Regions from separate parts of the Paenibacillus polygoni genome, predicted to be linked through region 1. Evidence: riboswitches for the same ligand, from Rfam matches in the RefSeq annotation. Region 1 holds a riboswitch; each other region holds the start of a gene.
What was found. A riboswitch is a leader RNA that binds a small molecule or an ion and turns the genes downstream of it on or off. The one in region 1 is predicted to bind thiamine pyrophosphate.
Positions count from the first base shown of each region.

Region 2: it holds a riboswitch for thiamine pyrophosphate, as region 1 does, so the genes downstream of both, QPK24_RS01945 (ABC transporter substrate-binding protein) here and QPK24_RS15490 (thiamine phosphate synthase) in region 1, are expected to answer to the same signal.
Region 3: it holds a riboswitch for thiamine pyrophosphate, as region 1 does, so the genes downstream of both, thiC (phosphomethylpyrimidine synthase ThiC) here and QPK24_RS15490 (thiamine phosphate synthase) in region 1, are expected to answer to the same signal.

Region 1 is NZ_CP127162.1:3,235,049-3,245,034, forward strand. Features, by position in the region: gene thiS (sulfur carrier protein ThiS) at 1-104, opposite strand, end outside; gene thiO (glycine oxidase ThiO) at 95-1,276, opposite strand; gene QPK24_RS15490 (thiamine phosphate synthase) at 1,295-1,957, opposite strand; TPP riboswitch at 2,236-2,339, opposite strand; gene QPK24_RS15495 (ABC-F family ATP-binding cassette domain-containing protein) at 2,417-3,967, opposite strand; gene QPK24_RS15500 (hypothetical protein) at 4,124-5,119, opposite strand; gene QPK24_RS15505 (hypothetical protein) at 5,106-5,657, opposite strand; gene QPK24_RS15510 (hypothetical protein) at 5,651-6,061, opposite strand; gene QPK24_RS15515 (ABC transporter permease) at 6,075-6,557, opposite strand; gene QPK24_RS15520 (hypothetical protein) at 6,593-8,662, opposite strand; gene QPK24_RS15525 (ATPase, T2SS/T4P/T4SS family) at 8,652-9,986, opposite strand, start outside.
Region 2 is NZ_CP127162.1:377,703-387,688, reverse strand. Features, by position in the region: gene QPK24_RS01965 (bifunctional 2',3'-cyclic-nucleotide 2'-phosphodiesterase/3'-nucleotidase) at 57-2,327, opposite strand; gene QPK24_RS01960 (pyridoxamine 5'-phosphate oxidase family protein) at 2,537-2,953, opposite strand; gene serS (serine--tRNA ligase) at 3,046-4,338, opposite strand; gene QPK24_RS01950 (hypothetical protein) at 4,653-5,114, opposite strand; TPP riboswitch at 5,316-5,434, shown strand; gene QPK24_RS01945 (ABC transporter substrate-binding protein) at 5,575-6,600, shown strand; gene QPK24_RS01940 (thiamine-binding protein) at 6,644-6,937, shown strand; gene QPK24_RS01935 (ABC transporter permease) at 6,934-7,695, shown strand; gene QPK24_RS01930 (ABC transporter ATP-binding protein) at 7,770-8,567, shown strand; gene QPK24_RS01925 (TatD family hydrolase) at 8,592-9,398, shown strand; gene QPK24_RS01920 (cache domain-containing sensor histidine kinase) at 9,839-9,986, shown strand, end outside.
Region 3 is NZ_CP127162.1:576,303-586,288, forward strand. Features, by position in the region: gene queG (tRNA epoxyqueuosine(34) reductase QueG) at 1-69, shown strand, start outside; gene QPK24_RS02845 (YneF family protein) at 193-456, shown strand; gene folE (GTP cyclohydrolase I FolE) at 511-1,104, shown strand; gene QPK24_RS02855 (lipoate--protein ligase family protein) at 1,222-2,013, shown strand; gene QPK24_RS02860 (superoxide dismutase) at 2,135-3,400, opposite strand; gene QPK24_RS02865 (alpha/beta hydrolase) at 3,642-4,649, opposite strand; gene QPK24_RS02870 (IclR family transcriptional regulator) at 5,061-5,810, shown strand; TPP riboswitch at 5,928-6,038, shown strand; gene thiC (phosphomethylpyrimidine synthase ThiC) at 6,350-8,116, shown strand; gene QPK24_RS02880 (manganese catalase family protein) at 8,227-9,081, shown strand; gene acnA (aconitate hydratase AcnA) at 9,185-9,986, opposite strand, start outside.

The DNA.
Region 1 (9,986 bases):
ATGACAACGGTCTTTACCCCAAGGTCTAGTGACTCCAGTAAATCTTTGACACTTAATTGATCCTCTTCTATTTGCATGTGTTGTCCATTTACTCTCAGCAGCAATATATTCCCCTCCTCTCCTTTATAATCCGGCTTGCGGAAAAGGACCTAATACCGATCTCATCTTCCGTTTCTCCAGATAACAAGCGGCTCATCGTCTCTCCTGTGACTGCACTGAGTAAAACCCCATTGCGATAATGACCTACAGCAAGATACAAGCCTTGAACTTCAGAATAAGCACCAATGTAAGGTAATCCATCTACGGTTTGTGGTCTAAGACCTGCCCATGTACGAATAAAAGAGGCTTCACCTATGCCAGGAACCCAGCCTGTTGCTCTATGTAAAAGGGTATTCAGTCCAGAGGCACTTACCTTATAATCATTCCCGTAGGGAATACTCGTCGCACCGATCCAAATTTCCTGATTTGGTTTTGGAACAATGTAAACATCAGGCGTATAGATCGTGTAACGCAAGGTTTCGCCATTCATTGTTTGCGTTGTTTGCATTGATAGAGCTACCATTTCGCCTTTAACAGGATAGGTATTCAGCTGAGTACCGATGGACCTTAAGATTGCATCACTGCCAAGTCCTGCTGCAATCACTACTTTATCTGCTGTGTACGTGCCTTGATTTGTCTCTACTCCGGTAACACGGCCATTGTCGAGTAACAGCCTTGAAACGGTGCAATGATCGATAAAAGCAGCTCCATTTTTCTGTGCACCTTTGATATAAGCTTTGGTTAACTCGGCTGGTAACAGTTGATGTTCTTGGGGATAAAATAATGCTCCTTCGGCTTTCTTAGTGATCCAGGGGATTTCATCTTGAAGTTTACTCTTGTTCCACCAGTGTTTCTGCTTTGCCCGCTCTATAGTTTCTGAGAATTCTTCTTCACGTTTCCTATCCTTTATAAAGGGAACAACAAAGCCTGAGTCATTCATACCTACATTGATTTCACTGTGCAGCTTCAATTCTTTAATCAATGGTCCCATGAGCTGCTGGCTGCGCTGAGCCCATCTCCTAAGCTCCTCTGATGAAAAATGTTCTAGCCCGGCTGCAAGCATACCCGCCGCATGACCAGAAGCGCCATTTGCCTGATGAGCAGCTTCGAGCTGGGTTACCTCCAGTCCATCACATGACAAATAGTAGGCGATAGCAGATCCAATGACACCGCCTCCGATAACAAGCACTTCCGAATTCCGTCGTTTACTTTCTCTATCTACTCTTTTCATAGTCATCTATTCACCTTCCAATCCTTACTCCTTGATATCTCCATACTTCGCTAATTCATTTCTATACATATAGACAGCATCCAGCGGATCTTTTGAATGCAGTACTCCTGAGATTGCGGCGATCCCACTTGCACCTGAGAGCATCAGTTCTTCGACTCGCGAGGGTGTAATTCCACCAATAGCAATAACAGGAAGTTTAACCACATCACAAATTTCTTGAAGAGAGGAAAGTGTTTTTGGGGGCATACCAGGTTTACTATGAGAAGGGTACATATGCCCGTAAAAAATATAATCGGCTCCCTGTTCTTCCGCGATCTTCGCTTCTTGTAAAGAATGGACAGAAATGCCGCATCTTAAAGCTCGTTTTGCTGTAACTGCAGCCCCATTTTCTTCTCTGTAAAATGATGTTTTCAAAGAAAGACCTGCTTCTTGTATTCCCATATGAAGAGCTCCTGTTTGGTAGGTAAGTGCAAGTTGGGTTTGACGGTTAAGGGTTAACTTATTCGCAGGGATCTTTAGCTCTTGCAACTGAAGTACGAGCTTCTCCATTTCTTCGTAAGTATTTTCCTTCTTCCGTAGATGTAATGAAGTTACATACGGCCAAATCTCAGGGAAATAGCTTCGTTCTAAGTCATGATTCTTCAGCGGCGAGGAAATCACATGGAACTCTATCATTTTTTTAGACAAGCTGATCCTCCTTACAGTTTCACTATGAGCATGAGCCCCTATTCCAGTGCTTATTCTTCTAGTAATTTACTAGGCATTGTTATGAAACTGTCATTACTGATAACATTTGCAGTGAACGCAAAAAAACCACTCCTCGTAAGGAGTGGTTTGGTTAGGCAGAATTGAAAATGAGCATTTACTAAAGTGATATATAAAGCCAGAAGGAAGGAAAGTCCCTTCGCCTTTAACATCTACTTAGCCATATACTTTATTCAATACATCATAACTCATACTAGCACAAGTCTGCTAGCCCACTTCCCTACGCTGGTTCTAACCAGATCAGGTTCAAAGGGTCCGGAAGTACATCCATCTCAGCCGGCAAGCGGCCCCCCTAGTGATTCGTCGATATAAAGTTATATTCAGGTGCTCATTTTAACACAGATGAGAAAATTTGTAAAAGAAAGACTCCTTAGCTTACACTTAAGCTTTTTGAGACCATTCCTCCACATTCCAAGTCTTCGTTACCCAATCTTCATAGAAATCTGGTTCGTGGGATACTAGAATTACAGTCCCTTTGAATTCTTTGAGTGCACGTTTTAGCTCCTCTTTTGCCACAACGTCTAAGTGATTTGTAGGCTCATCGAATAGAATCCAGTTCGTTTCACGCATCATTAATTTACACAGCCGAACTTTAGCCTGCTCTCCACCGCTAAGCATATGTAGAGGTCTTGTGATGTGTTCATTTTTAAGACCGCAGCGAGCAAGATGAGCACGCACTTCATGCTGGTTCAGATGAGAGAATTCATTCCACACATCATCGATTGGTGTGATTTTCTCAGGGCGAACTTCCTGTTCAAAATAAGAAGGGAACAAAAAGTCTCCAAGGTAGGTTTTCCCGCTGTATGCCGGAATCTTACCTAGTATCGTTTTTAGCAGTGTTGATTTACCTACACCGTTACAGCCGACGATTGCGATTTTATCTCCACGCTCAATTGTCATCGTCATCTTAGGAAGAAGCGGACGGTCATATCCGATTTCAAAATCGATCCCTTCAAATACCGTTTTCCCGCTGGCTCTTGCTTCTTTAAATCCAAAAATAGGCTTCGCTGCTTCTTCAGGACGGTCAATGCGTTCAAGACGATCGAGCTGTTTCTCGCGGCTTTTTGCACGGCTAGATGTAGAATATCTTGCTTTATTACGCTGAATAAAGTCTTCCTGTTTCTTAATAAACTCTTGCTGCTTCTCATAAGCTTCAATATGCTGGTTTTTGTTCATATCCGCCATATCAAGGAATTTTTCGTAATTCGCTGTATACCGTGTAAGCTTCGCAAATTCTAAATGGTAGATTACATTAACAACCTTGTTCATAAATTCTGTATCATGAGAAATAAGCATGAATGCATATGGGTAATCGTTCAAATAACGAGTAAGCCATTCAATATGCTCGACATCCAAGTAGTTAGTAGGCTCATCTAAGAGGAGAACATTCGGTTTCTCAAGAAGCAATTTCGCCAGCAGTACCTTCGTACGTTGTCCCCCGCTTAGTGCGGCTACATCCCGATCAAGTCCAATAGCAGATAAACCAAGTCCGTTCGCCATTTCTTCCACTTTTACATCAATGAGGTAGAAGTCTCCGATTTCCAGCTGCTCCTGGATTTCGCCCATTTCCTCAAGCAATTGCTCAAGTTCCTCTGGCGAGGCATCACTCATTCGTTCCGTGATTTCCATCATTTCTTTTTCAAGTTCAAGCAAAGGTAAAAAGGCATCCTTTAAGACATCCCGAATTGTTTTTCCTGGCGTAAGTTTCGTATGTTGGTCGAGGTAACCGTAACGAACTTTTGGTGTCCACTCTACTTTTCCGCTGTCTTTCAGCAGTTTGCCCGTTAAAATATTCATGAGTGTCGATTTGCCGACCCCATTCGCTCCTACAATCCCAACACGCTCTCCTGCAAGCAGGCGGAAGGAAACATTCTTAAATAATGTGCGATCTCCAAAATTGTGACTTACATTTTCAACAGTCAATAAACTCATATCGTGCGATTGGCTCCTATCTGTGAGGCAGTATGCCTATATGATCTTGTTCCTATTTCACTCTAATATGGTATCTTAGCACAAGACAGAGCTCCACCGAAACAAGGAGTTTGAATAAGCGCCATAAATTTCTTACGATTATATATGAGAATAAAACTAGAAACTGCCTTGTCCTTCATAACAAGTTCGCTCATAGTAACCAGATGCAGCCGCTTCTTTCGCATTGTTGAACCTTTCTACCGGTCGATAGGGAAACTCACAACCACTTTTATAGTAATATTTAGAACCTGTCAATTCATCGATCGCACCGATGATCACATCTTTTTTTACTAGCCTTCCACTTCCAAAAGCATAATTATTGTAATACTGATCACCCACAGGGATTCCCTGGATAAAAGCCATGACCCCCACATCATCAATCGTGTTGTACCACTCTTCTTGTGAAATGGCAGGAAAAATGAACTGATATGCATTCCCATTACGGAATACATGATTATTATGATAGGTTATGGCGCTCGCAAGATGCTCTTGAATGGTGCTGACGATGACTTCTCTTCTTACATTTTCAAAACCTTCTGCATCTTGCAGTAAAGGTATAGAAGTTAGAAATTGCAGCTCATCCCGGTAACCCTCTATCCATTGGTCCGTACCTTGATCATATACGTGTACATAATCATCCAGCGTCAATCGAAATAGGTTCCCATCATCATCCTCATATACATACAATTTCTTCTCCGTCCATAGATGCTTTTCTGCTTCATTTCCGGAAGGATCCTTGTAAGCAGTTGAGCGATAAAGATAGAACCCGTCATAATCGATAACGAGCAGAGCGGGCAGATAGGTAAGAAAAGCCTGCTGTGCAGGAAGGTCATTCTCAAGTCCGAAATTGATTGAAATCGTCTCAATGAATCGATTGAGGAGAAGATCCTTATCCACTTTGAGCAGCTTGACTGAATCATAACTTGCTTCAAGTGACGGGTCCTCGTTTTGATGCATCGTCTGACTTGCATCTTGTACTGCAGTCTGAATGGACTGGTTATACTTCTGCTCAAGCCTCATTACCATAAGATCATCCGTCCCATGCAGGGAATAGACCCAAAAGAAAGGAAACATGATAATTACAAAAAGAATGGAATAATCAGTAATCCTCATTTAGCACCATACCCCCATAATTGGCGGTTACCCTATTCACAGATTCAGCTCCAAAGTGAAGCCACTCCTGAAAAATAGCGCCTGGTGTGCGGTTTGTATTCCGTACTTCAACCCGAAAAGAATCACCGCTTGTCAAAAAATACTTCCGGCTAGGATCATCCATTGGAACTAGATTGTCTGGATATAAAACAGGCATAATTTGCTCATTATAATAGCCATCCATAACCGCATCGAATTCACCTGTAAAACCCTGCTGGTTGGCGGGATCATCATACGCCGGGACATACTTTTTATGAAGATGTTCGATTTCGGTGTTATATGTATTTCCAGTTAGAGATAGTTCATTTTGAAACTGATTATACATCGTGGGAGTGATATATCCTTTTGTTCTCACTGCATCAACAAAGCTCGTGACCGCATTATATACGGTCAGCTGAGAGAGCTCGTCCTGTCGATTGGCAGCTTCTGCCGCAGGATATATATATAGCAAAAGTACTGCAAGCAGTGCGGCAAGCATTTTTGAAAGACTGTCTACCAAGGAGCCCTTCCCTCCTTCCAAAAAGAGATCTGTTTAAGAACCCCTGCTGAATCTCTTTCGTACTCTATAAGGTACCTTGAATTCATTTCGATTATCGCTTGTTCTAGATCTAGACCATCCACTTTTATTTTGTAGGATTCATAGGATTCTCTACTCTCCGTACTCCTCGCTTCATTGATAAGTGCATGTATATATCCTCCTGCAACGAATTCCGTCATGGATGATTCACTTGCACTCACACCCTGAATTCTTCCATCTTCGATCGCATGGTGATTACGTCTTCCTTCTGCTGCTTCCTCCATACTGGATAGTAAAGAAAGTGTGAAAATGCAGGCGGCAAGACAAAGGCTAATGACTGCGCTTAAAAACAGGATGTCTCTTGTATGTTCTCCCAGCTTGCTCACCCTTTTCATCTAATTATGATTGTGTAAATAAGAGTCCACGTACTACGTTGGAACTATCCTTTACTACGGTAGCTTTAAATCTTCCGCTTGGATTGACGTACTCACTTTTACGTTCATTTAATGTATTTTCAACGGTACCTAATGTTGCCCCCTCAGGCGCTACTACTTCGCCATATGCGGAAGACTCGGTTGTTACATTAAGAGGATATCCGTACCACTGCCCTGCTGCATTTTTACCTGTTTTAATGTAAATGCCAAACTGGTCTTTTCCTTTGAATTTACGCAGTGCATTTGTTACTTGAGATCCGCTGATGGTTGTTCCGTCATAAACGGTAAACGATGTTTGTGATAATTCAGTCTGAATATCAGCAAAGTTATTTTGAGCCGTCTTGGTTGCCTCCTGAGCAGAAATAAAGAGAATGACGACAATGGTTATTAAAGCAATGGTAAGAAAAATTCCTGCTGCTACTTTTAATGCGGAAGATGCGTTATTCATTTTTAGTGCCTCCAAGTTCTAATTTGAAATTTCATTTATATTTTTTGGATTTGTTCGTAATACACATTCATTTGTGTAAAACTGACCACGATGAGCGGGAGCACCAGATAAAGAAAAATCAGAGCATACATCGGTGTGAAGCCAATGATACGGCCCCATTCTGCTTTCGTCTCGATCGTCTTCGCGTATTCTTGTCTTCTCTGTTCAAAATAAAAGGACATCTGATGATCCAAATCATCGAATGCTTCCTTTATTGTGATCGTACCGAGCGCTAGGATCAGCTTGTCTACAACTCTTTGAAACTCAGGCAAAGTTATTTCTTCCTTTAATTGTTCCAAAGCTTCTTCTGGGCCATGTTCATAGTGAAGAAGACATTTTTGCAACGGAGTTTTGAAAATTACGGCGAAACGATTCAACCATTCGAGTATCTCTTCCACCGACATTCGGTCCATATCTCGAAGAATTGAAATTACAGTCTGATACTGATATACTTCATGCCTCATATCCATCCTGCGGAAGCGTCTTTCGGTGTATAGCAGCAACAAAGGAAGATGGTAACCTATGTAAGCTGCGAACAGACAAGACAACAGTTCCCACCAATGGAGGACTTCATGACTCCACGCATCAAGCTTCTCTGCAATCCGGTGTGCTGACAAATTTATATCTTCTTGGAGCAACTTTTTATCCGAGTGACGACGCAAGGAACTCTCAATCTGTTCGTAGGTACTGCTCGCACTCATGTTCAAGTCTTTCATTACTCTCTGGTCGAGAGTTGTCCACCAAAGCGAAACTTCCTTCTCGGCTTGCGGTAATTCTCCAAATACAGTAGAGTTCACAACAGGCTGATTTAAGATATGTTCTCTTTCAATATGATGCAAGATTCCGACACTGCTTATGGCAAAAATAAAACATCCGATAAAACAGATAATTCTTCTAACTTCAAACCATTCCATTTTGAGATGGGTATTCGTATCACGAAGAAGTTTCACAAGAGATGCATAGGACCGGGTGCCCATTTTCGAGCCAAAAGCAGATGCTAAGTGCCGCATCCATTTCCACTCATACAACCTCTTTTCCCATATCCGCTTCCGGTCCCCTGCCCGGTAACCCGTCTCTTGTGTACGCTGAATCTGCTGCAATAAAGCGTAAGAACCGATGATAATGATATAAATAGACAACAGAATAATAAATCCATGTTTGCTTTCATAAAATTCATTCATCGTAGGAAAACTGTTTCTTGCCCACTCTTCGATCGGTTTTGTGAAAAAGACAGGAGCGAGACTAATCACGTTAAGACCTTTTAATAAATAATCCAGCTTAGCAAGTCGTAATATCTCCAGATGAATCTCCTGTGTTAGACTTCCAATTCCCTTAAGATAGATGGAATCTTGTCTTGCCTCCTGATCTCCAAACTCCATTACCATATAAGAAATTCCTGCAAATGCTTTTAAGAATCGATTAGGCGCTGTCTCATAATAACGTTCCAAAGCTTCATCTGGATGAACAGATGTCAGTGCAGCGTAAATGTGCAGCGCATGTCTCGCAGCCTCTCCCTTAGACACCTCTGCTGCTTCGTATAATGCTTCTTCCACCATGCCATGTTGATGGTATCTATGCCTGACTTCTGCAAATAACTCTACCATCTCAGATAAAAGTTTACGTTCTTGTCTAGCAACTGCCATATCTAGAAATAGACTGTTAACGACAATACCTACCAGCAACACCAACAGGAAGAAATGCAAGCCAGGCTGAATTGCCATGAGAACGATACCTGAAACAAGGAAGGTAGACCATATCAGAAAAGTCAGTTTCATCGTCTCTATCCGCAGCAGGTATTCACTCATTCCGTATTGATAACTCAGTTTCTTACGGACAAGTTGAATATATCCTGCGACACCAGGAATTTTAGCGGCATAAGAATAAGACTGAACTAGAAAGGCTTTCATTACAGACCTGAGACTTTTGGGACTCCTAATTTTCTGATTATCCATTCTATAAGGCGAAAAATGATGTTTGCGATTCGTGAGCTGTAAGAAAACGTAAATGGTAACCAGACCTAAGATAGATATCGTCAGGATCAAGAATAGTACTTGTTTAAGAGACATGGCTGCTCCCCCAATAGGATGCTGCAAATTGTTCGAACCGTGAGGCATCTTCCCTGCTCATCTGCGAGATCATTTCCGTATGATTACGGGACGAAATCGGAGAAACCATATGATACATGCCAGCACGATACTCCACGATATTCCGGTAAGTAAAAGCTTCCCCACCTGAGCGAGATGAAGCTAGATCTGGGACACATTCGGTAATCCGCTCGATATATCTTTCTCCATCCGCATCTTTTTTCAGATGAATATCAAAATTAAGCACACTCGCTACCTGTTCCTCCGCAATATGCTCATGTCTAAACATTCCTACTTTAAGAAGTGAATTTCTCAGCGAAAAAATCAAATCAGGAAAGGTCTTGGCATGATGTGTAAACACGGTAAATAGACTGGCTACCTGTGACATTTGAATCATCCAGGCTGCCACTTCGTCACTTGCAACTTCGCCGAGGATATTAACCGTCCCATCGGTCTTTTTTTGCAGGTCCAGCCCTTGTTGACCTGAAATATGATCTGTCTCCCGGAAGCTCAAAATATTACGTTTGCTATACAGCTTTCGTAAATGAAGTTCAAAAGCCATTTCCTGTACACGAAGGGTATGATAGGGATAAATATGCTCGATCATTGCCATTAATAAGGTTGTTTTCCCGGAGCCTTGCGCACCAGTGACCGATGTAATCCTGCAGCCTTTCATAAGGTAACGAATGAGTTCGATAACCATACCTGAATTAGCGCCCGTAATTAATTTTGGCAATGTCGCACTTGGTAAATCGAATTTACGAACAAAAAATGCCCACGATTCCGAAAAAGGAGGTCTAACAACTACCACCCTTGATCCGTCCTTCATTTCATTCACCTTATATCCTTTGGATTCTGATAACTGACCCGGATGATTGTACTTGTATATATTCTGACATACTCTTTTCAGCTCACGTTCTGAACCAAACGATAAAAATGATAAATGAATCGTTTTACCCTTATAGAAAATCCAAACACTTTCTGTACTGCGGCTGACTTCAGATTCAATTTCGTAATCATGATCTTCCTTAAGAATAGGATGCGGCATATCCGGAATTGGATTTATCTCATACCCTAATACTCCGCTCACCCCAGCACTCACCCCGTCAATCTGCTGATCCCGAATATCATCTACAACCGAAAATCCTTTATAATGCTGATAAACCCGTTGTACAAGAATATTCACTTTGTCTAGAAAATGCAGTTCACGATACTCACACTCAAAAATATACATAATGTCTTTTGAAGTTATTTCGTAATATCCGCCTGAGTCTGATTCAGACTGTCTTCTTAGTTCTGCCAAATC
Region 2 (9,986 bases), 2.1 Mb from region 1:
TCGGACAGAGGGCAAGGCTTTAATCAACTCTAGCAATAATCAAAATCAGTTATCCATTAGGATGCGGGAATGATCAATTTTTGGCCTACTTGCAGTGTATATACATCGCTAATCTGGTTTGCTTTTACAATCGTTTTCCAATCAACACCATATTTTAAGCCAATACGGTAGAGGTTATCCCCTTTTTTCACCACATGTACTTTGTCTTTGCTTGCTTCCGGTTTGGACGGCTTCTCCGGCTTAGACGGTTGTACTGGGGTCGCTGGTTTTTCCGGTGTTGGTGTTGGTGTCGGCGTTGGCGTTGGCGTTGGTGCTGGATTCGGTTCTGGTGCTGGTGCAGCCGCTTTATCACTTGCCAGATTCAATGCATATTTACCAAATCCATCTTTTCCTTCACCAAGATACGTCATCACTTTACTCAGCTCTGGATCGGATTCCACTAATTTTTTCGCTTCTGTTGCTGTGTTAAAAATAACTTCCGGGTTTCCGCTTACTGCTGCGAAGGACCAGTTTCCATCGGCAGATGGATTAATCGTTTTGTTCTCGGTAATGTAATCAATGATGACTTGGCGGCTCTCATCGGGAGCAGCAAGGACAATTCGCTTTCCATCTGGATTCGCAAGTTTGGAAGATCCGGCACGGTAGTTATTTGTTGCTACGATAAATTTCTTCTGCAAGTCGATTGCTTTCCCTTCAAACTGAAGGTTCTTGATGCGGCTCGCTGAAGCATTCACTACATTTCCTTTGGCATCATATTTACTCGGCTGAGTTACATCAATCTCGTAGGTTACGCCGTCAATAACGTCGAAGTTATACGTCGGAAAATCAAGATTAACCAGCTCTTGTTCCCCTGACTTATTCGGATCAATCTGATTGAACTGTCCTGCAGACCATTCGAGCCATTCTTTAATCTCTGCTCCGTTTACTTCAACGGCATGAAGTGTATTTGGGTACACATAGAGATCGGCTACATTCTTTATCGCAATCGTTCCAGTAGGAATATCGGTGTAGTAATCTGCTCCCATACGGCCGCCTGCTTTAAAAGGCGCACCTGCAGACAAAACCGGAGTACCTTCATATTTAGTGCCTTTCAGTTTGTTTTCGATATACCATTTCTGTGCATTCGTTACAATCTGAATGGAAGGGTCATCTTGAACAAGCGCAAAATAGCTCGTGATCGGCGCCGTTGTCGTTCCTACCGGCCCGCGTACATAATCCACTGTCGCTTTATGCTCATCCGATATAGCAGCTACGATCTCTTTATCTGCTTCGACAAATGCCTTTTTGTTTGCTGCATCGTAAATTGGGCTTGATACGGATTTGGAATCTACTACTTTCCATTTTCCATTTGCCTGCTCCAGCTGTAAATCAATAACCCCAAGGTTATCTCCCCAAGCACCAGGTTCTACAGCGGCAACACCATTAATCGTCCCTTTTTCAAGATTTACGCCCTTTTGATCTGCAAATGCACTTCCCGGGAAAATCTTATGGGCATGTCCGAACAAAATGGCATCAATACCATCCACTTCACTCAGCGGAAGAACTGCATTCTCTGCCATATCTGCCGGCGGATTCTGATCATAACCGGTATGAGCAAGGGCCACGATCAGATCTGCCCCTTTTGCTTTCATTTCAGGTACAAACTTCGCCGCTGTCTTTACAATGTCTTTCGCAATAACTTTACCCGTAAGGGAAGAACTGTCCCACTGCATGATCTGCGGAGTAACAAGTCCAATCACGCCTATTTTCAATGTATGTTCCTTACCCGATTCATCTTTTACTTTCTTCTCCATAATTTCATAAGGTTTAAAATAGTTCACGTCGTTGCTTTCATCCTGATCGCCGTCATCTTTATAAATATTGGCATTCACATAAGGAAATTCAGCGCCTTTCAGCGTTTGATTCAAGAAATCAAGACCATAGTTGAACTCATGGTTCCCAAGCGTTGCTGCATCATAATCCAGCAGATTCATCGCTTTATATACAGGATGGACCTCAGCACCCTTTAGCGGCTTCACTTTGGCTACATAATCACCGAGCGGATTGCCTTGAATAAGATCACCATTATCAAACAAAAGACTATTGGTCGCTTCACTCCGAGCTTTTTTAATAAGAGTAGCGGTTCTTGCCAAACCATACGTTTCAATTTCCTGATCACTGTAGTAATCATAATCGAGCAGATTCACGTGGATATCCGTTGTCTCCAGAATACGAAGTTTTACTTTGGCTGCATCTGCAGCAGAGACAGGTTGTCCTGGGATGGCGAATAATTGAAACAGTAGAGCAGCGGTAGTCAGACCTGCTAATAATGGTTTACGTGATCTCAAAAGAACCCCTCCAAATTTTCATTCCAATACTACTGGAAATAATATACTTCTGACAGATATTCTAAACTATTTATTACTGGTATAAAAGTGTAATTTTAACTAAAATAACAACTCTGAGGGAGGCTTTTTATACAAAAAAGAAAGAAGAACGATCTATGCGATCGCCCTTCCTTCTCTTCTGACATCAGGCTGTAAAGGTCATGTGATACTTATGCTTCCCATACCTGTTTTTCTTGCCCTTGTCCTGTATATTCAATCCGGTTTGGGGTAATATCCAAAATGACATAGTTCGGATCTTCCGGTCCGCTAAACCATTTACTAAACTCATCATTCCACAGTTTCTTACGCAGACTTTCGTCCTTCGTTACACTTGCGGTTCCTTCAATCTCAAGGATGTCTTTGGTGCCTCCGGCTTCATAACCCATCAGCAGGCTCACATTCGGGTTATCCTCCAGTTCCTCCACCTTATGAGTGCAGCGGTTTGTTGCCATATGAATATTTAGACCATCATTAAAAACAGCCATGTATCTTAGTTTCGGTTTTCCTCCCTCTACGGTAGCCAAGGAACCAAAATGATTATTTTCTATGTCCGCTATAATTGCACGTTCAAGATCTGTTTTACTCATTGTATTTGTCTCCTTTCAAGAGCGAAGTTTGTAATTATAGTAAAAATAACTGTTACTATAGTGTACCCGTCTCTCGAAAGTTGAACCGTATTTTACCCTTGCACTGCGGTACAGGTAATGATCTCTCTGCCCCCCATATAAGGGCGAAGCGCCTTCGGAATATAGATGCTGCCATCCTCCAGCTGATGATTCTCCAGCAGCGGTATTAGAATTCTTGGCGAGGCTGCTGCTGTATTGTTCAGCGTATGCACGTATTTTAATTGCCCATCCTGATCCCGGTAACGAATGTTCGAACGCCGTGCTTGAAAGTCATGTAAGTTCGACGACGAATGGGTTTCCCCATAAGCTTGCCTGCTTGGCATCCAGGTCTCAATATCATATTGTTTGTACGTTTTCTGCGACATGTCCCCCGTACAGACAGCCATGACTCGGTATGGCAGCTCTAGCGCCTCTAGCAGCTGTTCGGCATAACTTGTAATCTCCTGATGAACTCTCTCCGACACCTCGTCATTTGCTTCGGTTAGAACCACCATTTCCACTTTAGCAAACTGATGAACACGGTATAGTCCTCTGACATCCCGTCCGGCCGACCCCACCTCGCTGCGGAAGCTCGTCGATACCGCAGCCAGGCGAATCGGCTCTGTTACATCGACCACTTCCCCTGCGTAATACGAGATCAGCGGAACTTCCGAAGTGCCGACAAGGAACTTATCCTCTTCCTCGAGCGCATAGGTCTGATCGCGTCCGGTAGGAAAGAAACCGGTATTGATGAGAGCCTCTTCGCGTACCATAATCGGTACATCCATCGGCATAAATCCGTGCTTCATCACGATATCCAGTGCCAGCTGCTGAACGGCTCGGTGTAGTAATACGCCGTCTCCTTTTAAATAATAACTTCTCGAACCGCTGACTTTCACGCCGCGAGGGACATCAAACAGATCATGCAGTTCCCCTAGCTGGATATGATCCTTGATGACAAAATCCCTTACTGTTACTTCACCTACTTGGCGCACAAGTACATTATCTTCATCCGACTTCCCAATTGGGGTGTCCTTCGAGACGATATTTGGAACGAATAGCATCTGCCTTTCATACTCTTTCTCCGTCTCAGACAATTCCTTGTCCCATTGTTCAATACTGCCGCCAAGCTCCCTAATCTCGCCCCTTAGCTGCTCTGCTTCTTCTTTTCTTCCTTCTTTCATAAGCTGACCGACTTTTTGCGATCCTTTATTTCGCTGCCCGCGCAGTTTCTCTACTTTAGTTATGAGTTCTCTTCTTCTATCATCCGTGTCTATAAGCTCTTTTATCGAAAGGCTCATATTCTTCAGTCTTGCAGCTTCCTCCACCTCGTTTGCATGCTCTCGTATCCAGTTTATATCCAGCACACCGCTCACATCCCTGTCGTTATTTTTATAAAAAAAGACAAAGAGCGCCCTCATCCCTGGGGACGAGGAGCGCTCGATATGCTCGCGGTGCCACCCAATTTATTGAAATGAACACGGCTCTGTGTACATTTCAATCACTTTGGTTCCGCGATAACGGGCGGTGCCGATTAACTTAGGGAAAGTCCATCTTCCCTTAACGAAAATACCTCCGAGTTGGAATCTCTTCACTGGCATTGTAACCGATTTTCAGTTGGCATAATTATAATGTAGCTTTCCCCGATTCGCAACCTCTTTATTCCTTCGATGTGAACCAATTAATGAAGTGCACTCGCAGATACCTTATAGTTACTGTTTGTACCGTCTATACTTATCATCGACACAGTATAAATACCACTTCTCAGAGTATGTTCATCTTCTAGGGAAGAAATTGTTTCAAGATAGGATTTGCCTTCCGCCACTTTTCCGGACCTAATAATACGCTGATCTTGGTCAATTAAAGTCCAATTAAAAGCAGCTCCTTCTGTATTTTCAACGTTAAATCTTAAATCGTATCCTTGAACATAAGTAAATGTAGTCTTACGTTCACCATTAGAAAATGTGCCTGTCTCATCTGTTAATAGAGTTAGCGGAGCTATTGAACCTTCATCAAATTCAACATCTGATGAGTCAGATCGTTCAATAAGTTGTTCTACAGACTCTGAGAATAATGGTAGTGTAGACCCTGAAAGTAAGATAAGAGAAAGTGCCACTGCAATAAACACTTTTTTATCAATCACGTAAACAGCTCCCATGTTTATATTTGAATAAACGAACGAAATTTCAATATCCTATAAATACATATTATAACAAAAATTATAATTTTGGAATTTATGTTTTCTCTATCTATTAGCCTAGACGTTACCCCCTGCTCTGTCTTATCATCTGGACACGCCTCTGATATAAGACTATAATACATGGTTGTAACACCTTAACTTTATAATGTACTCAAGGGGTGCTGGTGAAGCCGGCTGAGATAGTATCCGTGAAATACGTGCAGATACGTACCCTGTAACCTGATCTGGATAATGCCAGCGTAGGAATGGAGAAATATATTTTTGGGCTTACTATTACATGAAGAAGTATACCCATTCCCTTACGTACAAGAGCATCCCGATCTGGGATGCTTTTTTTATGATGAAAAGGTAGCTTTCAGGTGCATTCTAAAGACATCTAAGATATCTAAAGGAGAGGGAAACATTGCAGAAAAAGTTAGGTATGTTCTTGCTGCTTGCTATGCTTACCATTGTTACCGCCTGTGGTAATGCCGGCAATGGCAGCTCGGGAGCACAAAGCGGGGCAGGAGAAAACACAGAGGGTGAATCACTCCGCGATATTAAGGTCGTCCTAGATTGGACCCCAAACACGAATCATACCGGTCTTTATGCGGCGGTAGATCAAGGATTTTACAAAGAAGAAGGATTACATGTTGAGATTATTCAGCCTGGACAAGCGGGTGCAGATACCATGGTCGCTTCTGGTGAAGTGCCTTTTGGAGTAAGTTATCAGGAAGGTGTCACTCAGGCTCGTACCCAAGGAGTCCCTATTGTGTCTATCGCAGCGGTAATCCAGCACAATACATCCGGCTTTGCTGCTCCTGCTGATCGGAACATCAAGTCACCTAAAGATTTTGAAGGCAAAACTTATGGCGGCTGGGGTTCTCCGATCGATTCTGCCGTTCTTGATACGATCATGGGTCTCGAAGGCGGCGACGTAGATAAGGTCAAAAACGTGAACATGGGCGATGCCGATTTCTTCACAGCGATCAAGCGTGATATTGATTTTGCATGGATCTTCTATGGCTGGACTGGAATTGAAGCGGAACTGCGCGGTGAGGCTATTGATATGTTCTATGTCAAAGATTACTCTGAAAAGCTTGATTACTATACACCGGTTCTGATCTCGAATGAAAAGACGATTAACGAAGACCCGGAACTTGTAAAAGCATTTATGCGTGCAACTACGAAAGGTTATGAGTATGCGATCGAACATCCAGAAGAGGCAGCCGGTATTCTAAGCGCTGCTGTGCCCGATCTCGATAAAGATCTAGTGCTGGCCAGTCAGAAATGGCTGAGTCCTAAATATCAGGATGATGCTTCTCGCTGGGGTGAGCAAAAAGCAGAAGTATGGCAGAACTACTCCGATTGGATGGTAGAGCACGGGCTTCTCGATCAACCGCTGGAAGTAGAAAAAGCGTACACAAATGAATTTTTACCAACTGAATAATTGGGTTGTTTCCTACTTGTGAAGAAAGAGAAGGTGATTCATCTTGGCAAAAACACTACTCAGCATTCAGGTCATACCGAAAACACCAAATGGAGAAGATTCCATTCCTTATGTAGACAAGGCCATTGAAGTTATTCAGCAGTCCGGACTTACATACCAGGTCAATCCGCTCGAGACCACACTCGAAGGAGAACTTCCAGAGCTGCTTGAGCTGGTCCGTCAAATGCATGAAGTACTGATTGAAGCAGGCAGTCCGAGTGTAATCTCTCAGATTAAAATCGCTCATTATCCTGGCGGAATCAGTATGGAAGGTCTTACGGAGAAATATCGCCCATGAGTTCTTGGTGGAAAAGCGTATGGCCGCCTCTTATGGCAGTCATCCTCTTCTTAGCGGTGTGGCAAATTGCCGTGCCGCTTTTTCATATTGAGAAGTGGATCCTGCCGAGCCCGGCTGATATTACAAAAGAAGCGATTGCAGAGGCTGCAAGTCTCACCCAGCATACCTGGGCTACGGTGCAGCTGACTTTACTTGGATTCTTCATTGGTACGGGTGTCGGCCTTCTTACAGCGATGCTGCTCCATTTGGTCCCGTTCTTGAAATCGGCCTTATATCCGCTGCTTATTCTCAGTCAAAATATACCGACGATCGCTCTGGCTCCTCTGCTCATGATCTGGTTTGGCTTTGGGCTGCTTCCGAAAATCATTGTCATTACGCTGGTTTGCTTCTTCCCTGTTGCCGTATCTACCATGGATGGACTGACGCAGACCGATCGGGGAATGATGAACTACATGCGAATGGCTGGAGCAAGTAAAGCGCAAATTTTTCGAAAATTAGAAGTACCCCATGCCCTTCCATCGGTCTTTTCCGGCGTGAAAATTGCCGCTACCTACAGCGTAATGGGTGCTGTCATTGCGGAATGGATTGGAACCGATCGAGGCATCGGTTATTATATGATGCTCCAAAAGTCTGCCTATCGTACCGACCGCGTGTTTGTTGCGATGGCAATTATCGTCCTCTTAAGTCTGGTCTTATTTGCGATGATCGCTCTGCTGGAGAAAATACTTGTCCGCTGGCGAGGAGCAGATACGAAATAATATTTAAATACGATTTCTGAAGCAGTTTCAGCAAATGAACAATTCATTTCGGAGTGGAAAGGAGATAACTGCATATGAATGTACCCGCTCTAGAAGCCAGAGAGATCGCTCTCTCCTTCCGAGAGAAGAAGAAAAATCTCCAGGTCCTTAACGATATTTCTCTTACGGTTCAGAAGGGAGAATTCGTCTCTATTGTCGGTCCTTCCGGCAGCGGCAAGAGCTCTCTATTCCAAATTATTGGCGGTCTTCTTGCTCCCGGGGCAGGAAGTATTCATATGAATGGAGAAGTGGTAACAGGAGAACGAGGGCATATCAGCTATATGCCCCAGCAACCGGCCCTTTTTCCTTGGCGTACAATCTTAGATAATATTAAGCTTTCTAGTGAGGTCGCTCCTCAAAAGCATGCTGCTAAGAGCGGGAAGCTTAATGAAGATGAGATCCTCCACTGGATTAGACAAGCAGGCCTTGAAGGTTTCGAACATGCCTATCCCCATATGCTCTCTGGCGGGATGCAGCAGAGGGCCGCTTTTGTACGCGCGCTGCTGAGTCCTCAGGAGCTCATGCTGCTCGATGAGCCGTTTAGTGCGCTCGATGCGCTCACAAGAAGCGAGATGCAGGAATGGCTGCTCGGTATATGGGAACAGTACCGCCGATCGGTGCTTTTTATTACTCATAATATTGAAGAAGCGTTACTACTGTCTGATCGAATTTATGTATTTTCCAGCCGGCCTGCCACCGTTCTTCATGAGATTCAGGTTCCTTTTGCGAGACCAAGACAAGAAGAAATTACCGAAAACCCTGACTTTCTTGCATTAAAGAGACAGATGTCAGGCTGGTTACGTGCGGAAAAAGAACGAAGCCGCTCATTGTAATCTAGACAAGGAGGTGAAGAACACTTGCAGCAAGCCGAAGATTTTGGATGTCCGGTTATTGATGCACATATTCACCTCGATCAGTATGAGGATGATATACAGCCGCTGCGGTTGTCTCTTGCTCCCAATGGAGTGAAAGCCCTAATTGCGGTATCAACCCAGCTCGCCTCTTGCCAAAAAATAGAGAGAGCTGCTGCAGCTGCGCCTGATATAATCTATCCAGCCTATGGATATCATCCAGAGCAACCCATTCCAAGTCCAGAGCAGCTGAATGAACTGCTGGATTGGATGGAGAATCACACGGATTCCATGATCGCTGTTGGGGAGGTTGGACTTCCCTACTATTCAAGGTTAGAAGCGGAGAAAGCAGGACAGCCTTTTGATATGGACCCTTATATCTCCATGCTGGAGCAGTTTATTATGTTTGCTAAGAAGCATAATAAGCCAATTATTCTCCATGCCGTGTATGAGGATGCAGATATCGCTTGTGATTTACTGGAGAAGCATCAAGTAAAAAAAGCCCATTTCCACTGGTTTAAAGGGTCCGATGATACCATCCGCAGAATGGCCGAGAATGGGTATTATATTTCGTTTACACCGGATCTTGTGTATGAAAAAGAAATTCAGGATCTGGCAAGCAAATATCCGCATGAACAAATCATGGCAGAGACCGATGGTCCATGGCCTTTTGAGGGGCCTTTTGCCGCTCATAAAACCCATCCCCGGATGGTAAAAGACGTGATTCGTGCCTGGTGTGATGTCACTGGGGTTAAGCTTGAAATCGCGGCAGAACTGTTTTATAAGAACACAAAACAGTTTTATAATATTTAGATGGTCTAGCTGTGCTGATATAGCTAGTCCGTTATCCTGATTACATAGAATGAACAAGACCCCTGCATAAGTTTGGGGTCTTTTCGTTGATGGTATCATTTTTGAAGGCTTGAAGTGTTTTGGTGTTTTGATGTTTTGATGTTTTGATGTTTTGATTTTTCGTTATTTCCGATATATTCGTTATTTCGCTATGTTCATTATGATCGTTATATAGATTGTTTTCACTGTTTTCGTTGTTTTCGTTGTTTCCGTTGTTTTCGCCGCTTTAGTTACCCTTTCCATCCACCACTTTTCCTTTTCAAGCAGGGAAGTCCTAGACTATTGTTTCCCTAAGATGAACCGCTTAATATTTGAATTGTCTCTAAGGTCACAACAAGATATGATAAGCCTACATTTTTGTAAGCACTTACAACTCATCTGCAGAAGGAAGGACGAGAAATATGTTCCCTGCCAAGAAAATGAATACACTCCGCAATCAAATTTTTATCGGCTCCATGTGTGTCATGATGTTAGTACTCGGCTCTGTCGGACTCCTTATGTATAACCAGGTCTCCGTCCTCTTACGAAATAATGCAGAAAGTCATATTC
Region 3 (9,986 bases), 2.3 Mb from region 1:
GGCGTTATCATATATCCAGGCGGATTATCTGTAAAAGAGAAGCTTATGGAGATAGAGAATCAGAATTAGATATAAAAGTGGTAAGATAAACACCAATTTCCGTTTGCTAGCAGCCATCCTACATGCTATGATATCGTTTGTAAACCGTTTTTAAACGATAGGAAATCTAGTTAAAAATAGGGGTGTAGAAGTATGTGGGATATTATCATACCCATTATTACACTAATTGTGGGCTTGATCGGCGGATTCTTTATTGGGGCTTTCTATCTGCGCAAACAGATGGAGAAAATGCAAAATGATCCTGAGGCTTTACAAAAAATGGCTAAGCAAATGGGTTACAATTTGAATAGCAAGCAGATGCAGCGTGCTCAACAGATGATGAGATCCCAGCAAGGCGGTAATGGTGCTGGTAGAATGCAACCGCCTATGCGAAAAAATCAGGGCAGAAAAAGATAGCAGCTGCAATTTGCCTGCCAAATGCCAAATGCGACGGCGGGGAGGTTATACGAAATGGCTGGACTTAAAGATTACGTGAATTCTTCTGTTGCGGATAATCGCGAGCAGATTGAATACCATGTTGAACAAATATTAAAGCTGATTGGTGAAGATACAAACCGTGAAGGTTTGCTTGAGACACCGGCGCGCGTTACTCGTATGTACGAAGAAATTTTTGCAGGTTACGAGGTAGATCCCAAGGATGTACTGGGTGTAACTTTTGATGAGAACCATGAAGAGCTGGTTATCGTCAAAGATATCGTGTTTTACAGCCAATGCGAACACCATATGGCTCCCTTTTTCGGGAAAATTCATATCGGATACGTTCCAAGTGGACAAATTGTCGGTCTTAGCAAACTTGCGAGATTGGTAGAAGCAGTAACTCGCCGTCTTCAGGTGCAAGAACGTATCACATCGCAAATTGCTGATATTTTGGATGAAGCTTTGAAACCAAATGGTGTGATGGTTGTCGTGGAAGGTGAGCATTTATGTATGTGCGCTCGCGGCATCAAGAAACCAGGCAGCATGACGGTTACATCTGCGACGCGCGGTACATTCCGTGAGAATGCAGCTTCTCGTGCTGAGTTTCTTTCTTTGCTTAAAGGATAATACCGTTTGACGGGCCTTGGCATATGAAGTACGGATCGAAAGCCTTGACCTTTTAGGTCAAGGCTTTTTTGTATGTGTACAGATGAGATACATATGGAAGGAAAGGAGCAGAATACCATGTTCGAAGAACTACAGATTTATGAATCTCCGCTCATGAGAAGTTCGGAAGATGTGCTTGCTGCTTTTGCATGGGAAGAAGTACTGTGTAAGCAGGTTGGACAAGGCCATCCCCCGGTTGCTCATCTATGGAGGCATGAGAATGCGCTGGTAATTGGACTGAGAGACCGCAGGCTTAAAGGGGCTTCGGGTGTACTGCAGAGCTATGAATCTCGCGGAATCCGTACTTGTGTACGACCTTCGGGTGGGGCTGCTGTAAAACTTACACCTGGGGTGATTAATGTATCTTTGATTATGCCTAACACAGATCGAGTCATCAATATCCATGAAGATTTTAAGAAGATGGTGAGTTACATACAAGAGGCATTACTGCCTTGGGAAGCTGTAGCAAAAGCTGGGGAAATTGAGGGGGCCTTTTGCCCGGGGGATTATGATGTTAGCATAGCTGGTCGTAAATTTTGCGGGATAGCCCAGCGCCGTTTAGCGAAAGCCTATCTCATTACCGCTTTTATTATTGTTGAGGATCATGGGGATGACCTGGCAGCAGAAGTACGTGAATTCTATGACGCTGCGGCGAAAGGTGAAGAAGAAGATTATCCACAGGTTAAATCAGGAACGATGGGAGGCCTACGTGAACTGGCAGGTGTGCCTTCAGCTGAAGCTTACATGAACTCGCTTATTCAAGTTTTTCGTAAGCAGGCTGTACATGTATCTGAAACCGAGTCTAAGGTAAGCGGAGAAGAAGTAGAAAAGATGGTTACCTTACTCAGAGAAAGATATGACCGGGACTAGATTAGGAACAGAGAGATGTAGAAAAAAGCAGCCTGTGCATAACTGCACAGGCTGTAGTCTGTATAGAGGCGTATTAATTGAAAGTGAGCTGTAACTAACATCTATTACACTTTGGTGATTATTAATAAGGTGCCCAGCGTAGTTTACGCGCTTCCATGAATCGTTCGGATACCTCTGGCCAGTAAACGACATTCCACCAGTCGGTGATGTACCTTTTTCTTTCATTCTGATGTTTAAGGTAATAAGCATGTTCCCACACATCGAGAGGAAGCAATGGGACGATATCATATTGAGACAGATTCTGGTGTTTCTCCGCTTGAAGAATCTCCAGACGATGTGACCTAGGGCTCCAGACAAGGACAGCCCATCCGCCGCCTTCTACTTTATTCGCTGCTTCTGTAAAGTGTTTCTTGAACGCTTCATAACTTCCAAAGTCTTTGCGGATTTGTTCGCCGAGAGAGCCGGTGGGTTTGCCGCCCCCTTTCGGATTCATAATATTCCAGAAGATGGTATGCAGATAGTGCCCGGCTCCGTTAAATGCAAGCTCCCTTTCCCAATGCTTTACAAGTTCGAAATCTCCATCTTTTCTGGCTTCTTGTAATTTCTTCTCTGCTTTGTTCAGGTCATCCACATAGGTTTTATGATGCTTATCATGATGGATACGCATCGTTTTCTCGTCAATATAAGGTTCAAGTGCATTATAAGCATAAGGCAGAGGAGGGAGTTTGTGCCCGCCGATCGGTACAGGTGTTTCTGGAGGGCCTGAAGCTTCTTGAGCGTTTGCTTCAAGTGACACACCAGCATACGTATCTGCTTGTGAAGAAACGGTGGATGCAGCTGTGAAATCTTCTTCGCCAAGCCGGTCATATCTTGCTACTTCAGGATAAGGGAAGGGTTCTTCATCCCAGTCGTCTCGCTGCTGTGCGTTCGTATACGCAGGTTTGTTAATTAGAGTAGATACTGCATTTGGACGATCCAAAGGTTTTAACTGATTTATGTTTTTTTCACACTGATTTCGAATATACTCAAGTATTACTTTCGCGGAAGGATGCTTTGCTACCGACTCACTGCCGCTTAGTAAATGACCAAGCTGGCGATGGAATTCTTTGGACTGGGAGAAACAGGTTTGAAGCAGAACATCCATCTGTCCCAGCATATATTCATTAGCGGGCTCAGAAACTTCCTTCGTTTTCTTCTTCCAGTCGTCTGCTGTGTAGCTTGTTCTCTCAAAAACAGATTTCCATTCATCAAGCAGTTTTACATAAGGCGATTCTAGATTCGGTACAATAGACAGAATAATATCAATGTATTCCTTTTCTGCATCTTTCCAAGAACCGATCTCTTCAAGAACACGCAGCGGTAAATAGGGACCATACGCAAGCTCCATATACGGGTTACCTCCTAAAATAATGGATACCTTCTTTTTTAAAAATCGCAGCATCTAGTCGAGGACGTTATCTCTTCTATTCCTATTCTTCGAGGGGCTTGGTTTATGATGACTTGTCAAAGAATATGAAACAGGCAAGGGGGAATGGTTGGTTAATAGATCCAAGCACAGGCTGCGAGCTTTTGTTGGATGCACAAAAAAGGCACCTTGGTTTAAGGTGCCCTCTCAATGAAATATTTTGTTATTGCTGTGCTAGTTGTATATTACCGAGGAACATCGATACTCTTCGTAAGTATTCCTTTGGATGTTCTCTAAAAATAAGCTCATGGTGGGCATCATCTACAATCCATACATCAGAATTGGGATTCGTTTGATTACTAGCGAAAAGTTCAGCCATAGGATAAGGGGCTTTGTCATCCTCTGTACCATGAATAAATAAGATCGGAATGTCATAATCGGTTGTTTTTACTGCCTGATACGGTATGGAATTCAGACTTGTACCGTTAAGAATGGGAAATAACATCGTGAGAATTTGTAAAGTCGGCTGTCTCGGCAAGTCGATCTGATTCTGGATATTATGATATAAAGTATCCGGCTCGAGCAAGAAGGTGCTGTCGAGGATCATCGCATCAATATCATCCGAGACGAGAGCGGCCTGTAAGGCCGTACCTGCTCCCATCGAAAAGCCCCAGACTACGACTTCCTGAGCACCCTTTTGCTTCGCTAATTGTACTGCACCAAGCAGCTGTTTGGACTCTGCTTTTCCTCCCGTAGCAACACCGCGGCTGTTCTGTGAGGCAAATCCGTAGTCAAACATAATGACATTGAAATTTTGCTGGTGAGCGTAATGGGCCAGGTCATACATAGGAATCCAAGATTCCTCCCGATTAGCACCATATCCATGACTCAAAATGATGGTTTTCGAACTTGCTTTCGAGCTGTCTTCCTCTGCGGGAATATACCAGCCATTCACATTCCGGCTACCGTCGACAGCAGGAAACGTAACTTCTTCATAGCCCATCCCTTTGGCAAGCATAGGATTTGAGTATACGGGTGCTACTGTTGGATTCGATAGTACCCAGGCAATATAGGCATGAAGAGCAATAAAACAGAATACGAAAAAGAATAGGATGGATAGAATAAGAGCTACAATAATATGTTTAAAACGAATCAACCTTGGTGAGATTGCTGGAGGAATCGTTGATACGTCTCGCTGAAGATGACTATTGCTCTTGGATGTAGGAAACATTCAAAGATCCCCTCCTTCTGGTTAGTATTTTATACCATTTGATCTCTCACGACTAAAGGACTAGTTATTGTAGGATTGTACATAAATTTCCGACAAAGTATGACATGTTCTTCATTAGTCACTTCTTGATTCTCTTACTATTATTTTTAATCCTATGTTCTACAAGTAGCAAAGTCAATCCATTAAGGTGATTTGTTACACAGATGTAATATTCGACAATCTAGTAGTAAAAGATGCTTGTCAAGTGAAGCAAGCCCTAATCTCATAAGATGAGAAGAGGGCCTTAATAAGAAGATGATATCCCCTAAATGAGATTCATTCTCAATAAATATCTTTACTTTAAGGACGAGTTCTCATATAATTTATGTAACCAGGTTTCACGTGATGAAACATGAAAGGAGCATGGATCCCATGGAAGATCAGGATCGCAAATCAACAGTTCGAGCGGTCGAACGGGCACTGGACATTCTGCTCACTTTTACAGGTCAAACGGACCTTGGGCTAACCGAAATATCCAGCAAGATTGGATTACATAAAAGTACGGTGCATCGACTGTTGTCGACCCTGGAGGAGAGAGGGTTTGTTATCCGTAATCCCGCTACTGAGAAATATCGGCTGGGGATTCGGATATGGGAACTCGCCGCGCATATGTCGCAAAGTGATGATCCCGCTGTGTTGCTGCTTCCTGCAATGGAACAGCTTCGAGATAATTTAGGAGAGACCGTTAGTTTGTATTTAAGGGATGGCATTGAACGTATTCGTGTTCAGGCTGTGCAAAGCAACCAGGCCATTCGCCGGGTCGCTCCTGTAGGAGTCAGACTTCCTTTATCTGTAGGCGCTTCGAGCAAAGTACTGGTTGCTTTTGCACCGCTTGAAGAGCAGGAACAATTAATCAGGCAGTTTGATCCTCAGATTCCTTTTGACAAAGAAACCTATTTAGCGCAGCTTCAAGAGATCAAAGCGTTAGGTTTTGCTACAAGTTATGAAGAAAGAGAGCCGGGAGCGGCCGCCGTTTCTGCTCCGATTTTTGACCGTAAAGGGAATGTGGCAGCGGCTTTATCCGTCTCGGGACCTGTCAGCAGATTATCTCAGGAGACGCTGCATGAATATGGACCAGTGCTTGTGAAAGCGGCAGCTCAGATGGGGCTTATGCTGAGATAGCAACAGCTATCAAGCTAGAATATGTAAATATTAGGTTGTGTTTCTCGTTTTTATGAGATACCCTAATAGAGACCGTTCGTTAGAAGAACGGAAGTGTTTTGACACAATAACGTAATAACAACTTACTAGGGGAGCCCGTAAGGCCGGGCTGAGATGGTGTCGCAAGATGCCGGACTCTTTGCACCTGATCTGGATCATACCAGCGTAGGGAAGTAATTGGCGATAACACTAGGAGCTTATTCGATTCCATCTAAACAGGCAGCTTATCTGATTTCAGGAGCCGTGTCATGACGCGACTTTCGAAATTCGCCTGTATAGATAGGGAGAGAGTAGGAACAAACTATTGTATAGAAGCCGATTCCCTAAGGGAGTCGGCTTTTTTTATTGTCGTACACTTCTTGCAGCAAAGGTTCATGTGATTCTTTTACAGGGGCGGTAAGCCACTTTGGAGGAGGATGAAGAAGATGAAGTTGCAGCAACAAGCGAGTACCAAGAATAGTAAAGAAGAGGGCATTACAGAAGGAATAGGGAGTGAATCGATGTACATTCCTTTTCCTGCAAGCCGTAAAGTGTACAAGACAGGATCCCGGCCTGATCTTGTTGTTCCGGAACGCGAGATAGAGCTTAGTCCCACCCAAACTCCGCAAGGGGTAGAGATCAACGAACCTTTTCGTGTCTATGATACAAGCGGGCCGATGGGTGATGCCGATTATGAAGCAGATATTACAAAAGGACTTCCTGCGCTTCGGCACGATTGGATATGGGAGCGCGGGGATGTGGAGTATTATGAAGGGCGGACCGTGAAACCGGAGGATAATGGTCTGCGGTCAGAACGAAGTGTTCAGCAAGCAGCTGAAGTTTTTCCAGGAGAAGCAAGCAGGCCGCTGCGAGCAAAATCGGGTCAGAATGTGACGCAGCTGCATTATGCCCGCAGGGGGATCATCACGCCGGAGATGGAGTTTGCTGCTATTCGTGAAGGGCTGGAACCAGAGTTTGTGCGCGAAGAAATTGCTAGTGGACGAGCGATTCTGCCGGCTAATATCAACCATCCGGAAGCTGAGCCGATGATGATCGGAAGAAACTTTCTTGTAAAAATCAATGCAAACATTGGTAACTCGGCTGTTTCTTCTTCTATAAAAGAAGAGGTAGAGAAAATGACATGGGCGGTACGCTGGGGAGCCGATACGGTAATGGATCTATCGACAGGCCGTAACATTCATACCACCCGGGAATGGATTATTCGTAATGCGCCTGTTCCCATTGGAACGGTGCCTTTATATCAGGCGCTCGAAAAAGTGAACGGTGAAGCAGATCAGCTGAGCTGGGAAGTGTACCGGGATACCTTGATTGAGCAGGCAGAACAAGGTGTTGATTATTTTACAATCCACGCTGGGGTGCTGCTTAGGTATATTCCTATGACTGCCAAGCGCATGACAGGGATTGTGTCGCGAGGCGGTTCGATTATGGCAGCTTGGTGCTTAGCCCATCATAAGGAGAACTTTTTATATACTCATTTTGAAGAAATATGCGAGATTATGAAGACCTACGATGTTGCCTTCTCGCTGGGTGATGGGCTGCGGCCGGGAAGCATCTATGATGCGAATGATGAGGCACAGATGGCAGAACTTGCTACGCTGGGGGAACTCACGCAAATCGCCTGGAAGCACGATATTCAGGTGATGATCGAGGGACCGGGTCATGTACCGATGCACAAGATTAAAGAAAACGTAGATCTGCAGATGGAAATTTGTAAGGAAGCTCCATTTTACACGCTGGGTCCTTTAACAACCGATATTGCACCGGGTTATGATCATATCACTTCTGCTATTGGCGCGGCGATGATTGCTTGGTTTGGTACTTCGATGCTTTGTTATGTTACGCCGAAAGAGCATCTCGGTCTGCCGGATAAGAATGATGTTCGGGAGGGAGTTATTGCCTATAAAATTGCTGCACATGCAGCAGATTTGGCGAAGGGGCATAAAGGAGCACAGCGTCGTGACGATGCCTTATCCAAAGCACGATTCGAATTCCGCTGGAGGGACCAGTTCCACCTTTCGCTCGATCCAGAGCGGGCGTTGTCTTACCATGATGAGACCCTGCCTGCCGAGGGAGCGAAGACGGCTCATTTTTGTTCAATGTGTGGACCGAAGTTCTGTAGTATGCGAATTACCCAGGATATCCGAAATCTTGCTGCTGAAAAGGGGGTAAGCGAGACTGAGGCTGTTCATGTTGGAATGCAGGAAAAAGCAGCAGAGTACCGAAATAAGCATTCCTCTATTTCGTCTTTAGATATAGATTTTTCTTAATAGAAAGTCCTCCTTTTTCATGGAGTAGTACTCTTTCTTTTGTATAAATCATGAAACGGAAGAACAAAATAGGGTATCCGAATGATCAAAAATGAAGGAGGCCCTAACCTATGTATTTTTACAAAGAAGATTTAATTAATATTATTGTACCAGACAAGCCCGATCCAGCGGCAGCTAAAGTGATTCAGGAAACGCTTGGCGGACAATTTGGTGAAATGCGTACGATGATGCAGTATTTCTTTCAGAGCAGTAATTTTCGGGGTAAAGCAACCCAGTATCGTGATTTGATTCGTGGTGTATTTCTTGAAGAAATCGCCCATGTAGAACTTGTTCAACAAACCATTAACCAACTGCTGAGCGGAAGTGGAGAAGACGTTCCTGGGAATGCCGGGGTAGATGGGGCACCGATTGATGAAGCTGTTCGTCATGCAAACCCGCACCATTATATTATGGGTGGACAAGGTTCACTACCTGTAGATGCAGGCGGGAATCCTTGGCTTGGAAGTTATGTATATAACCATGGGAATCTAACTGCTGATTTACTTAACAACGTGGTGCTAGAATCTACTGGTGTTTTGCAAAAGACAAGGATCTATGAGATGAGTTCGAATAAAACATTCCGCGAAACCCTTGGATTTTTGATTGTAAGAGATAATGCGCATCAGAATGCTTTTGCTAAAGCGCTGGAGACTCTCGGGGTAGACTGGGGCAAAATATTCCCGATTCCTAACTACGATATTAATAAGTACCCAGAGTGCAGAAAATATGTAGACCTGGGATACCATAATGCGCAGTTTAATTTCCGATTGGATTCAACCCGGATTGGGGAAATTTTCACAGGGGAATCACCAAGCCGTAATGGAGAAGAACTTCAAGTTACTGATCCGCCGGAAGGTTTCCCGGTACCTGAATTGCCAGAACAGCCTAATATGCATAGTCCGGGACTGTACGATTTGAACCACTAGAAAAAGGTATTTACTGAGTATAGCAATTAAAAAAACAAAAGCCGCAATCTCTTGCCAATAGGCAGGAAATTGCGGCTTCTTTTATAAGCTCAAAGTTGATAGCTTAAACGGTTTGCTCGTCATTTTGCATCAGCTGACGAAGTACAGTTTGCAGAATACCGCCATTGTGGTAATAATCTACATCCACCATACTGTCAAGACGTGCAATCACTGGGAAATCAAACTCGGTTCCGTCTTCGCGAGTAGCCGTTACCGTCAGCTCTTGGCCTGGAGTAACATCATTACTGAGACCAACGATATCAAACGTTTCACGACCGTTCAGACCTAGGCTGGACCATCCATAACCTTCTTTGAATTGAAGTGGGAGAACGCCCATACCTACGAGGTTACTGCGGTGAATCCGTTCAAAGCTTTCTGCGATAACCGCTTTTACGCCGAGCAGAAGGGTACCTTTTGCTGCCCAGTCACGGGAGCTTCCTGTACCGTATTCTTTACCTGCAAGCACGACTAAGTTTCTGCCTTTTTCTTGATACTTCATGGAAGCATCGTAGATCGACATTACTTCATCGGTAGGAAGGTAGGTGGTTACTCCGCCTTCTGTGCCTGGTGCAACTTGGTTACGAATCCGAATGTTTGCGAAAGTACCGCGCATCATCACTTCGTGGTTACCACGGCGGGAACCGTACGAGTTGAAGTCTTTACGCTCAACACCGTGTTCTTTCAGATACAATCCAGCAGGACTTGATGGAGAGATATTCCCTGCAGGAGAGATATGGTCCGTTGTTACGGAATCACCCAAGAGTGCTAGAACACGTGCATCACGGATATTTTGAATGTCATTCAGCTCGTCACCGAGACCTTCAAAGAACGGAGGATTCTGAATGTAAGTGGAGTTTTCATCCCAC